Regions from separate parts of the Pseudorhizobium marinum genome, predicted to be linked through region 2. Evidence: riboswitches for the same ligand, from Rfam matches in the RefSeq annotation. Region 2 holds a riboswitch; the other holds the start of a gene.
The links. Region 2 has a riboswitch for S-adenosylmethionine ahead of metA (homoserine O-acetyltransferase MetA). Riboswitches for the same ligand answer to the same signal wherever they lie in the genome.

Region 1 (5,938 bases), on a different contig from region 2:
ATCATGATCCGCACCACGGACCATGCGCGGATGCTGGAGATGGCCGAGCACGCTACCGTCCCGGTCATCAATGCACTGACGGATGACACCCATCCCTGCCAGATCATGGCCGACATCATGACCTTCGAGGAACACCGCGGGCCGGTCGCCGGCAAGACCATCGCCTGGACGGGCGACGGCAACAATGTCCTGCATTCCCTCGTCGAAGGTGCAGCCCGGTTCGGCTACCGCATGAACATGGCCGTGCCGCTGGGCTCGGAGCCATCCGACCGGATCCTCAACTGGGCGCGCAACAATGGCGGCGAGATCATGCTCTACCATGATGCCGAGCGCGCGGTTGCCGGCGCAGACTGTGTCGTGACCGACACCTGGATCTCGATGAACCAGGAGCACAAGGCGCGCGGTCACAATGTCTTCCAGCCGTTCCAGGTCAACGCCCAGCTGATGAAGCAGGCGGGCAAGGATGCGCTCTTCATGCACTGCCTTCCTGCGCATCGTGGAGAAGAGGTGACGGACGAGGTGATCGACGGCCCGCAGTCGGTGGTTTTCGACGAGGCGGAGAACCGGTTGCATGCGCAGAAGTCCATCCTGGCCTGGTGCTTCGGCGCCGTCTGAGCAACCGGCTTGATTTTCGCGAAAATCGACCCCATCTGTCGCCTTTCGCAAGTGCCGCCCCGACGGGCGGCCCCACACCCATTGCCGACATCTTTTTGCACCGCAGCGGTTCCGCACGAGCCTGCGCCTGTGTAGAAGCTGGACTGGTCGGCGCGAAGGAGCAAGCCATGGCGGAAGCCACCGTTGAAATCACCGATCTGGATCTGGCCGGCGACGACAAGGTCGTCCCGTTTCAGGTCGACGGGTTGGATGTGCGCGGCCGCGCCGTTCAGCTTGGCCCGCTGCTGAATTCCATTCTGGCGCGGCACGACTATCCGGCCCCCGTTGCGCGGCTGCTGGCAGAGGCTATCGTTCTGACTGCATTGCTGGGCACCTCGCTGAAGTTCGAGGGCAAGTTCACCATCCAGACCAAGGGCGACGGACCTGTCGACCTGCTGGTGGCGGACTTCTCGACGCCGGGTAGCCTGCGCGCCTATGCCCGCTATGACGAGGAGGTCCTGGAAGCAGCGATTGCCTCCGGTGAAACCTCCCCGGAGGACCTTCTGGGCGAAGGCGTACTGGCCTTCACGATCGACCACGGCCGCGGCATGCATCCCTATCAGGGCATCGTGCCGCTCGACGGTTCGTCGCTGGAGGAGATTGCCGGTGTCTATTTCCGCCAGTCCGAGCAGATCCCCACGAAGGTACGCCTCGGCGTGGCGGAGCTTCTAGACCGCGATGCCGATGGCAAGCCACGCCACAACTGGCGCGCCGGCGGTATCCTTGCCCAGTTCCTGCCGCAGGCGCCTGACCGCATGCGCCTGCCCGATCTCCACGGCGGCGATGGCGATGAGCGCGAACATGACCAGCCCGACGATGATTCCTGGGCGGAAGCCAGGATGATGCTGGAAACCATCGACACCGATGAACTGACCGATCCACAGGTGCCGATCGAGCGCCTGCTGTTCAGGCTGTTCCACGAGCGTGGCGTGCGGGTCTACCAGCCGCAGGCGGTCGCCGACCAGTGCAGCTGCTCGCGCGACAAGATCAAGAGCGTTCTGGATGGTTTCAGCGCAGAGGAGATCACGGAGAGCCTGGAGGACGGCGAGGTCGCCGTCACCTGCGAATTCTGCTCGACCACCTACAAGTATCGAGCGGACGAGTTCGAGACAGCCTGATCCAGGCCGTCCTGCCCGAGGCGAGCGCCTGCTAGTTCAGAACGCGCAGCAGGCCGGGGGAATCGAGGGAGAAGGCGGGGATCGCGACGTCGAAGCTTTCCCCTTCGTCGGTTTCCATCCGGTAGTGGCCGAACATCACGCCGGAGGGCGTGTCGAGCGGGCAGCCGGAGGAATATTCATAGGTATCTCCGGGGCGCAGTTTCGGCTGCTCCCCGACGACGCCCGGTCCCTCGACCTCGTCGACGAGACCGCTCTGGTCGGTAATGTGCCAGTAGCGATGTGTCAGCCGGACCGTCAGCGCCGAATGGTTTTCGATGACGATGTGGTAGGCCCAGACATAGCGGCTGTCCTCCGGGCAGGATTGCTCCTCCAGGTAATAGGTTTCCACGGCAACTTCGATATCTCGTGTACGGGCCCGATACATGACGCGGCGCTCTCAGTGAACTGTAGTCGGTATCATACAGCTTCCCGCGCGCGTCAAGGAAACTGAAACCGACACGGGCGCCCGTTCGTCCGTTTTCGGGACATTTCGAAGGTTAAGGATAACCGGAAGCGTTAACACCGCTTCCGGTTATCCTCCGTACTCAGGCCGGCACCTTCTCCAGTGCGCGGGCGAAGTCCTCGAGCAGATCCTGGCTGTCCTCGATGCCTGCCGAGAGCCGCAGCGTTCCCGCCGAAATGCCGAGTTCGGCGCGGGCCTCGTCCGTCAGGTTCTTGTGCGTCGTGGTCGCCGGATGGGTGATCAGGCTCTTGGCGTCGCCGAGGTTGTTGGAGATCTTCACCACCTCCAGCGCGTTCTGCAGCGCGAACGCCGCCTCCTTGCCGCCCTTCAGCTCCAGGCAGACGAGCGTCGACCCGCCGGTCATCTGCTTGGCGATGATGTCGGCCTGCGGATGGTCTGCCCGTCCCGGATAGATCACCCGCGCGACCTTCTTCTGGTCGGCGAGGAAATCGGCGATCTTGGCCGCACTCTCCGTCTGCTGGCGCACCCGCAGCGGCAGCGTCTCGATGCCCTTCAGGAGCGTCCAGGCGTTGAACGGCGACATGGCCGGACCCGTATGGCGGAAATAGTCCTGCAGGTGCTCCGCGACCCATTCGCTGTCGGACAGCACGACGCCGCCGAGGCAGCGGCCCTGGCCGTCAATATGCTTGGTCGCCGAATAGACGACGATATGGGCGCCGAGCTCCAGCGGCTTCTGGAAGAGCGGTGTCGCAAAGACGTTGTCGACGACGACCCTGGCGCCGATCTGGTTGGCAAGCTTCGCCACGCCGGCGATGTCGATCACCTCCAGCGTCGGATTGGTCGGGCTCTCCAGGAAGAAGACCTTGGTGTTCTTCCGGATCGCCTTTTCCCAGTTTTCCAGCGAACGGCCGTCAACGAGCGTGCATTCGATGCCGTATTTCGGCGCCAGCGTCTCGACCACCCAGCGGCAGGATCCAAACAGCGCGCGGGCAGCGACGATATGGTCGCCCGCCTTCAGCTGGCAGAGGATCGCAGCGGCAACAGCTGCCATGCCGGACGCCGTGGCGCGAGCCTCCTCGGCGCCTTCCAGCATGCACATGCGCTTCTCGAACATGTCGTTGGTGGGGCTGCCGTAGCGCGCATAGATGAAACCCTCGCTCTCGCCCTTGAAGCGGGCCTCGGCGGCCTCGGCCGTCTCGTAGACGAAGCCCTGCGTCAGGTAGATCGCTTCGGAGGTCTCACCGTATTGCGACCGCAGCGTGCCGCCGTGGACGAGCTGCGTTGCGGGGCGCCAATTCTGGGTCATGCGCTTGCACCTTTCAAACACAAAAAAACCGGCCGTGCATAAGCAGACCGGTCTCACCCCGGTCTTTTTAGCCATTTGTTTAACGTGGCTGCAAGCCGACCGGCCAAATCACCACGGGATAAATCTGCCTTACTCTCGGTCTTTGCTTGCGTCAATGGCCGCCATTTGGTTTTGTCGCGCCACGCAGGGGACAGAAGATCATGACGAGGACCACGGGCATTCTGGCGGACCGGGCCATTGCGGCGCTGTTCGAAAGCGGACGGCTCCTGTCCGAACGGGCGCTGGATGCCGACCAGGTGCAGCCGGCAAGCCTCGACCTGCGGCTCGGCGCCAAGGCCTTCCGGGTGCGGGCAAGCTTCATGCCGGGACCCAACAGCCTGGTGTCCGACAAGCTGGACAGGCTGAAACTGCATGTCATCGATCTTTCCGAAGGCGCGGTCCTGGAAACGGGCTGCGTCTACATCGTGCCGCTGATGGAAAGCCTCGACCTGCCGGCAACGATGTCGGCTTCGGCCAATCCGAAGAGCTCCACCGGCCGCCTCGACATCTTCACGCGCGTCATCACCGATTACGCCCAGGAGTTCGACAAGATCCCGGCCGGCTATTCCGGGCCGCTCTACCTGGAGATCAGCCCGCGCACCTTCCCGATCGTCGTGCGGCGCGGCTCGCGCCTGTCGCAGATCCGCTTCCGCACCGGCAATGCGGTGCTGAGCGAGCCGGAACTTTTGCAGCTGCACGAGGCGGAAACGCTGGTGGCCTCGCGCGAACCCAACATCAGTGGTGGCGGCATCGCGCTGTCGATCGACCTGACGGGGGACAAGGAAGGGTTGATCGGCTACCGCGGCAAGCACCATACGGCCGTCGTCGATGTCGACAAGAAGGCGCAGCACGACGTCTTCGACTTCTGGGAACCGCTCTTCAGCCGCGGCCGCAACGAACTGGTGCTGGATCCGGACGAATTCTACATCCTCGTGTCGCGCGAGGCGGTGCATGTGCCGCCGCTCTATGCCGCCGAGATGACGCCCTTCGATCCGCTGGTGGGAGAATTCCGCGTCCACTACGCCGGCTTCTTCGACCCGGGCTTCGGCCATGTGGCCGCGGGCGGCCGGGGAAGTCGCGCCGTGCTCGAGGTGCGCAGCCACGAAGTGCCGTTCATCCTGGAAGACGGCCAGATCGTCGGCCGTCTCGTCTACGAGTACATGCAGGACCCGCCGGAGGCGCTTTACGGCGTCGGCCTCGGCTCGAACTACCAGGCCCAGGGCCTGAAGCTCTCCAAGCATTTTCGCCTCGCGTGAAGCAGGCCACTCGTCGCGCCGTCATCGATCTACGCTTGACAGTTGCGGCGAACTGGGTGAACTCTGCCCGCCGTCGCGGGTGTAGCTCAATGGTAGAGCAGCAGCTTCCCAAGCTGACGACGAGGGTTCGATTCCCTTCACCCGCTCCAGCCTTCTCATTTCCGATCTCGCCGCACAGGTATCAGCCGTTGTAATTACCTGCTCAGGTCCGGGTGACGGTGCGAACATTTGCGGCGGTCGATCGTTGTCCTTTGACACGATCGGGAGAATGCCATGAACGACCAGCCCCACAGCAAACCGAGCAGCGACAGCAAAAAGCCCGTCCCCGAGGACGAGGCGGCCGTTTCGGGCAATCCGCCCGTCCAGCCGGTCGAGAACTTCGATCTCGGCGAGGCGGATGACGACCGGCGGATGTTCCAGAACGGCGACACCGACCGGACGGCGGACGACACCAGCAAGGAATGACGGTGAGACCGTAGGTTCCGGACCCTGCAGGAGACGGAAAAGCCGTTTCCGTTCCTTGACGCTTGAAAGGTCGCAGAAGAATATCCCGGCTGTGAAGGAGAGCGCTCCTTCCGCAGTGCGAGGAGATTTCATGCCGCTGGATCCGAAGACCATCGAGACGCTGAAGGGCGTTTCCACCGCCACGCTGACCACCGTGCTTCTGAAGAAGGGGCTCCGCAACGTCTGGATGCGTGGCACGAAGCCGCTGAAACCCGGGCAGCCCCGCGTCGTCGGCCCTGCCTTCACGCTGCGCTTCGTGCCGGCGCGCGAGGATCTGGCGACGCCGGAAAGCTGGGCCTCGCCGATCTCCACCCGCGCCGCCATCGAGGCCATGCCGGAAGGTTGCGTGGCGGTTGCCGATGCCATGGGCGTGCTCGATGCCGGCATCTTCGGCGACATCCTCTGCTCGCGCATGGTCAAGCGCGGCGTCGCGGCGCTGGTGACCGACGGGGTGGTGCGTGACGCGGAAGGGGTGCTCGGCACCGGCATGGACGTCTGGTGCAATGGCGTCGCGGCGCCGCCCTCGGTCGCCGGTCTCACCTTCGTCGGCTGGCAGGAGCCGATCGCCTGCGGCGGCGTCGCCGTCTTTCCCGATGAC
Region 2 (5,938 bases):
CCTTGCTGAAGAGTTGGGGATCGGCCATCTTCTGTTCTCGCGCGGCAATATCGGCTTCCACCTTCGCCATCTCCTTGGGAAGGTTCTCGAGCGCGAACTTCTGCTTGAAGGACAGCTTGACCTTGTTCCTGGGAGCCTCCGATGCGGGTCCGGCCGTTGCGGCCTTCGACTTCTCCTGCTTTTCGACGCGCCGCCGCTCTTCCTGTGCGCCCCGGCGCTGAGCCAGCATGTCGGTATAGCCGCCGGCATATTCGATCCAGCGGCCATCGGGGGCATCCGGCGTGGCGGGCGCTATGGTCGAGGTCACCGTGCGGTCGAGGAAGTCGCGATCGTGGCTGACGAGGATGACGGTGCCGCTGAAGCCGGAGACGATCTCCTGCAGAAGGTCGAGCGTTTCGATGTCGAGGTCGTTGGTCGGTTCGTCGAGGATCAGCAGGTTCGAGGGACGCGCCATGATCCGCGCCAGCATCAGCCGGGCGCGCTCGCCGCCGGAGAGGTTCTTGATCGGGGTGCGGATCTGCTCCGGCTGGAACAGGAAGTCCTTCATGTATCCCGCGACATGGCGCTGCTCGCCGTTGACGAGAAGCGTCTCGCCGCGTCCGTCGGTCAGATACTGGGACAGCGTTTCTTCCGGGTCGAGATCCTCGCGCTTCTGGTCCAGCGTCGCGATCTCGAGATTGGTGCCGAGCTTCACGGTACCGGTGTCCGGCGCAAGCTGTCCGGTCAGCATCTTCAGGAGCGTCGTCTTGCCGGCGCCGTTCGGGCCGACGAGGCCGATGCAATCGCCCCGGTGCACGCGGATGCTGAAGGGCGCGACGATGGTGCGCTCCTCGTAGCTCTTGGTGATCATCTCGGCTTCGATGACCAGCTTGCCGGACTCGCGCCCTTCCGATGCCGTCGCCTGCACGCTGCCCTGAGCGCCCTTGTGGCCGCGGTAGTCGGCGCGCATGGTCTGGAGCTCGCCCAGGCGGCGCATGTTGCGCTTGCGGCGCGCCGTCACGCCGTAGCGCAGCCAGTGCTCCTCCCGTTCGATCGCCTTTCCAAGCTTGTGCTGCTCCAGCTCCTCCGCCTCCAGCACCTCGTCGCGCCATGCTTCGAAGTATTGGAACCCGCGGTCGAGACGCCGCGACACACCACGGTCGAGCCAGACGGTGGCGGTCGACACCTTCTCCAGGAAGCGCCGATCGTGGGAGATGAGCACGAGCGCGCTGCGGGTCTTGCGCAGTTCGTCTTCCAGCCACTCGATCGTCGGCAGGTCGAGATGGTTGGTGGGCTCGTCCAGCATGAGGATATCGGGCTCGGGCGCCAAGACGCGTGCCAGTGCCGCCCGGCGGGCTTCGCCGCCGGAAAGCCGGTTGGGGTCCTCCTCGCCGGTCAGGCCCAGGTGCTCCAGCAGATAGGTAACGCGATAGGCGTCGTCGCCGGGGCCCAATCCCGCCTCGGCATAGGCCTGCACCGTCTGGTAGCTGCCGAAATCCGGGGCCTGCTCAAGATAGCGGATGGTGGCGGAGGGATGCCGGAAGACTTCGCCGGACTGTGCCTCGACCATGCCGGCGGCAATCTTCATCATCGTCGACTTGCCGGAGCCATTGCGTCCCACAAGGCAGATGCGGTCGCCGGGCTCCACCTGCAGGTTGGCACCCGCCAGAAGCGGCGTGCCGCCGAAGCTGAGGAAGATATCGTCGAGTTTCAGGATCGGGGGTGCCAAGGTTCAGGCTCCAGTCAGGTCATAGGGGCGGGCCAGGATCATCGCCCTGCCGCGATCGATGGACAGGGAGACGGGGCCCTCAGCCACATTGGATATGGTGCGCGCGGAGCCGAAGGGCAAAGAATACCTGTCGAGCGGATAGCGGGCGTTGGTGATCGTCAGGTTTTCCAGATCGGAAAATCCGATGACGGAGAACATCGAGCTTTTTGGCACGTCGAGAACTCTGGGCTGTCCGGGCATCAGGGGCATCCCTTCCTCAAGGCCGGATGTCAGAAGCACATCGACGCCCTGCTCGGCCAGGCGCAGTGCATGGAGAAAATGCTGAAGCGCATGGTCGCTGCGCTCGCCGCCCATGGCGCCGGCGAGGATCAGCCGCTGTGCCCCTCTCGCCAGCGCCTCCGCGGTGGCGATCTCGCCGTCGGTCTCGTTCTTGGCCGCCGGGAAAGGATGTCGCTCGACCTGCGGCCAGTCCTCGACGAGCGCCGGCGGCGTGGAGTCGAAATCCCCCACCCAGAGCTCCGGCTCCACGCCCAGAGGCTTCGCATGCCGCATGCCGCCGTCGGCCGCGATGAAGCGGCTTCCGGCAATCGCATACTGCAGTCGATCCGTGAGGGTCAAATCCCCGCCGAGCAGGATGGTGAATGTGGTCTTGATCATGGGAAGCCCATATCGCAAAGCCGGGGCTGAGGGAAAGCCGCTTGCACAGCCGAAACCGAGCTTTTACGTTGCCGGCAACTTCGACAGGGGCATCGCATGCAGTTTCAGGGTACGGCAGACTACATCGCGGACAAGGATCTGCTGGTCGCCGTCAACGCGGCCATCCAGCTGGAGCGGCCCTTGCTCGTCAAGGGGGAGCCCGGCACCGGCAAGACAGAGCTCGCCCGGCAGATCGCCTCGGCGCTCGGACTTCAGCTGATCGAGTGGAACGTCAAATCCACCACGAAGGCACAGCAGGGGCTCTACGAGTACGACGCGGTCTCGCGGCTGCGCGACAGCCAGCTCGGCGACGCCCGCGTCAACGACGTGGGCAACTACATCCGCCAGGGCAAGCTGTGGCAGGCCTTCACGGCGCCGGAGAAGACCGTTCTCCTGATCGACGAGATCGACAAGGCGGACATCGAGTTTCCCAACGACCTGCTGCAGGAACTCGACCGGATGGAATTCCATGTCTATGAGACCGGTGAGACGGTGAGGGCGAAGGTCCGGCCGGTCGTGATCATCACGTCGAACAACGAGAAGGAGCTTCCTGACGCGTTCCTGCGCCGCTGCTTCTTCCACTATATCCGCTTTCCCGACCCCGAAACTTTGGCGCGGATCGTCGAGGTCCATCATCCGGGCATCAAGCAGGCGCTCGTCCGCCAGGCGCTGACGCGCTTCTACGAAATCCGCGAGACGCCGGGCCTGCGCAAGAAGCCCTCGACCTCGGAAGCTCTGGACTGGATCCGGCTGCTGGTCTCCGACGACATCGATCCCGCCGATCTGGGCGCCGATGTCAGGACCGCGCTGCCGAAGCTGCACGGCGCGCTTCTGAAGAACGAGCAGGACGTCCACCTCTTCGAGCGCCTGGCCTTCATGGCGCGCCGCGAACGTTAGACTCCTCTTTTCTTGACCTTTGCTGCTTCGAAGTTTAATTGAACGATATTGTGTGGTGATTTGGCCGGCCGGCTTGCAGCCACGTTAAACAAGTCGCTAAAGGGCCGCGCGAGTTCCACCTTCACGCGCCGGTTGCGATTTGTTCGCGGCCGGTTTCTTGTTTTGTGAGTGTGCGATGCCGATCAAGATTCCCGATACGCTGCCCGCCTTCGAAACCCTCGTCCAGGAGGGCGTGCGGGTGATGACCGAAACGGTCGCCGTGCGGCAGGATATCCGCCCGCTGCAGATCGGCCTGCTCAACCTCATGCCCAACAAGATCAAGACCGAGTTGCAGATGGCACGGCTCGTGGGCGCCTCGCCGCTGCAGGTCGAACTGTCGCTCGTGCGGATCGGCGGACACAAGGCGAAGAACACCTCGGAGGAACACCTGCTCTCCTTCTACGAGACCTGGGAGGAGGTGAAGCACCGCAAGTACGACGGCTTCATCATCACCGGTGCGCCGGTGGAGACGCTTCCCTACGAGAGCGTCACCTACTGGGACGAGATGCAGCAGATCCTCGACTGGACGACGACCAACGTCCATTCGACGATGAATGTCTGCTGGGGCGCGATGGCCGCCATCTATCACTTCCACGGCGTGCCGAAGCACGAGCTCAAGGAAAAGGCCTTCGGGGTCTACCGCCACCGCAACCTGTGTCCAGCTTCCGTGTTCCTGACCGGTTTTTCCGACGACTTCCAGGTGCCCGTATCGCGGTGGACCGAGGTGCGGCGCGAGGATATCGCCAAGGTGCCGGAGCTGAAGATCCTGATGGAATCGGAGGAAATGGGTGTCTGCCTCGTTGAAGAAGCGCAGGGTCGCCGCCTCTACATGTTCAACCACGTCGAATACGACTCCACGTCACTGGCCGAGGAGTATTTCCGGGACGTCAATGCCGGCGTGCCAATCAAGCTGCCGCACAATTATTTCCCGCACGACGACACCACCCTGACGCCGCAGAACCGCTGGCGCAGCCATGCCCATCTCCTGTTCGGAAACTGGATCAACGAGATCTACCAGTCGACGCCCTACCAGCTGGAGAAGATTGGATCGGTCTAGGATGCTGCTCCCGTTCTTCCTCAAGTTGAAGGCTGCAAGGCTTCCCGTCACGCTGCGGGAGTATCTGTCGCTGCTGGAGGGGATGAAGCAGGGGCTGGCGGATTTCGACGTCGAGGCCTTCTATTTCCTTGCCCGAACCTGCCTGGTGAAGGACGAGCGGCATATCGACCGGTTCGACCAGGTGTTTGCCGCCCATTTTCGCGGGCTGCAGTCGCTGGCTAGCGACCCCGGGGTCGACCCGGTGGCATTGCCGGAGGAGTGGCTTCGAAAGCTTGCCGAACGCTATCTGAGCGAGGAGGAAAAACGCCTTGTCGACGCGCTGGGCGGATTCGAGGCGCTGATGGAGACGCTGCGCCAGCGGCTTGCGGAGCAGGATGGTCGCCACCAGGGCGGTTCGAAGTGGATCGGTACCGCCGGAACCTCCCCCTTCGGCGCCTATGGCTACAATCCGGAAGGCGTGCGGATCGGCCAGGACCGTTCCCGCAACCGGCGTGCCGTCAAGGTCTGGGACAGGCGAGAGTTTGCCGATCTCGACGACAGCGTCGAACTCGGCACGCGCAACATCAAGATCGCGCTGCGGCGTCTGCGCCGCTGGGTGCGGGAAGGGGCGACGGAGGAATTCGATCTCGACGGCACGATCCAGTCGACCGCGCAGCACGGCTACCTCGATGTCCAGACGCGGCCGGAGCGGCGCAATGCCGTCAAACTCCTGATGTTCTTCGATGTCGGCGGCTCGATGGACGATCACGTGCTGGCGGTGGAACAGCTGTTTTCCGCCGCCCGGAGTGAGTTTCGCCATCTGGAACATTTCTACTTCCACAACTGCCTCTACGAGAGCGTTTGGAAGGACAACAGCCGGCGCTTCGAGCGTCTGCCGACGGAGACGGTCATCAACGGCTTCGGCAGTGACTATCGCGTCATCTTCGTCGGTGACGCCTCGATGAGCCCGTATGAAATCACCCATGCCGGCGGGTCCGTCGAACACTGGAACAAGGAACCCGGCGAGCTCTGGATGCGGCGGATGACGGATCATTTCCATCGCTGCGTCTGGCTGAACCCGGTCCCGCAGGCGCATTGGCAGTTCACCCAGTCGATCCTCCAGCTGCAGCGGATCGTTTCCGACCGGATGTTTCCGCTGACGCTCGGCGGTCTGGAGCAGGCCACGCGGGCGCTCGGCCGCTAGCCGCTTTGCCCGTTGCGCGAGGCGCCCAAATCGATCAGGTTCAGCCGGCACTGATTTGGGGGTTGAAATGGTCGAGCGCGAAGTTTTCGGAACAACGGCAAAGGGTGAGACCGTCTACCGAGTGAGGATCTCCGGCGGCGGACTGACGGCGCATGTCATGACTTGGGGGGCGGTTATCCAGGATCTGCGGCTCGCGGGCCACCAGCCGCCGCTCGTCCTCGGCTTCGATGCTTTCGATGACTATCCGAAGTATTCATCCTATTTCGGCGCGACGCCCGGGCGCTGCGCCAACCGAATCACCGAGGGCCGGTTCGAACTGGACGGCAAGGCCTACCAGCTGGAGCTCAACGAGAAGGGC

Region 1: linked by a shared signal. The riboswitch ahead of EO99_RS0115060 (O-succinylhomoserine sulfhydrylase) and the one ahead of metA (homoserine O-acetyltransferase MetA) in region 2 are both predicted to bind S-adenosylmethionine.

The regions. Positions count from the first base shown of each region.
Region 1 is NZ_JMQK01000012.1:589-6,526, reverse strand. It holds gene argF (ornithine carbamoyltransferase) at 1-615, shown strand, start outside; gene EO99_RS0115070 (Hsp33 family molecular chaperone) at 783-1,772, shown strand; gene apaG (Co2+/Mg2+ efflux protein ApaG) at 1,804-2,196, opposite strand; gene EO99_RS0115060 (O-succinylhomoserine sulfhydrylase) at 2,357-3,541, opposite strand; SAM riboswitch at 3,588-3,666, opposite strand; gene EO99_RS0115055 (2'-deoxycytidine 5'-triphosphate deaminase) at 3,742-4,836, shown strand; tRNA gene EO99_RS0115050 (tRNA-Gly) at 4,912-4,985, shown strand; gene EO99_RS0115045 (hypothetical protein) at 5,110-5,301, shown strand; gene EO99_RS0115040 (ribonuclease activity regulator RraA) at 5,432-5,938, shown strand, end outside.
Region 2 is NZ_JMQK01000003.1:193,941-199,878, reverse strand. It holds gene EO99_RS0104990 (ABC-F family ATP-binding cassette domain-containing protein) at 1-1,708, opposite strand, end outside; gene EO99_RS0104985 (thiamine diphosphokinase) at 1,712-2,365, opposite strand; gene EO99_RS0104980 (AAA family ATPase) at 2,462-3,301, shown strand; SAM riboswitch at 3,344-3,421, shown strand; gene metA (homoserine O-acetyltransferase MetA) at 3,477-4,397, shown strand; gene EO99_RS0104970 (vWA domain-containing protein) at 4,399-5,580, shown strand; gene EO99_RS0104965 (aldose epimerase family protein) at 5,648-5,938, shown strand, end outside.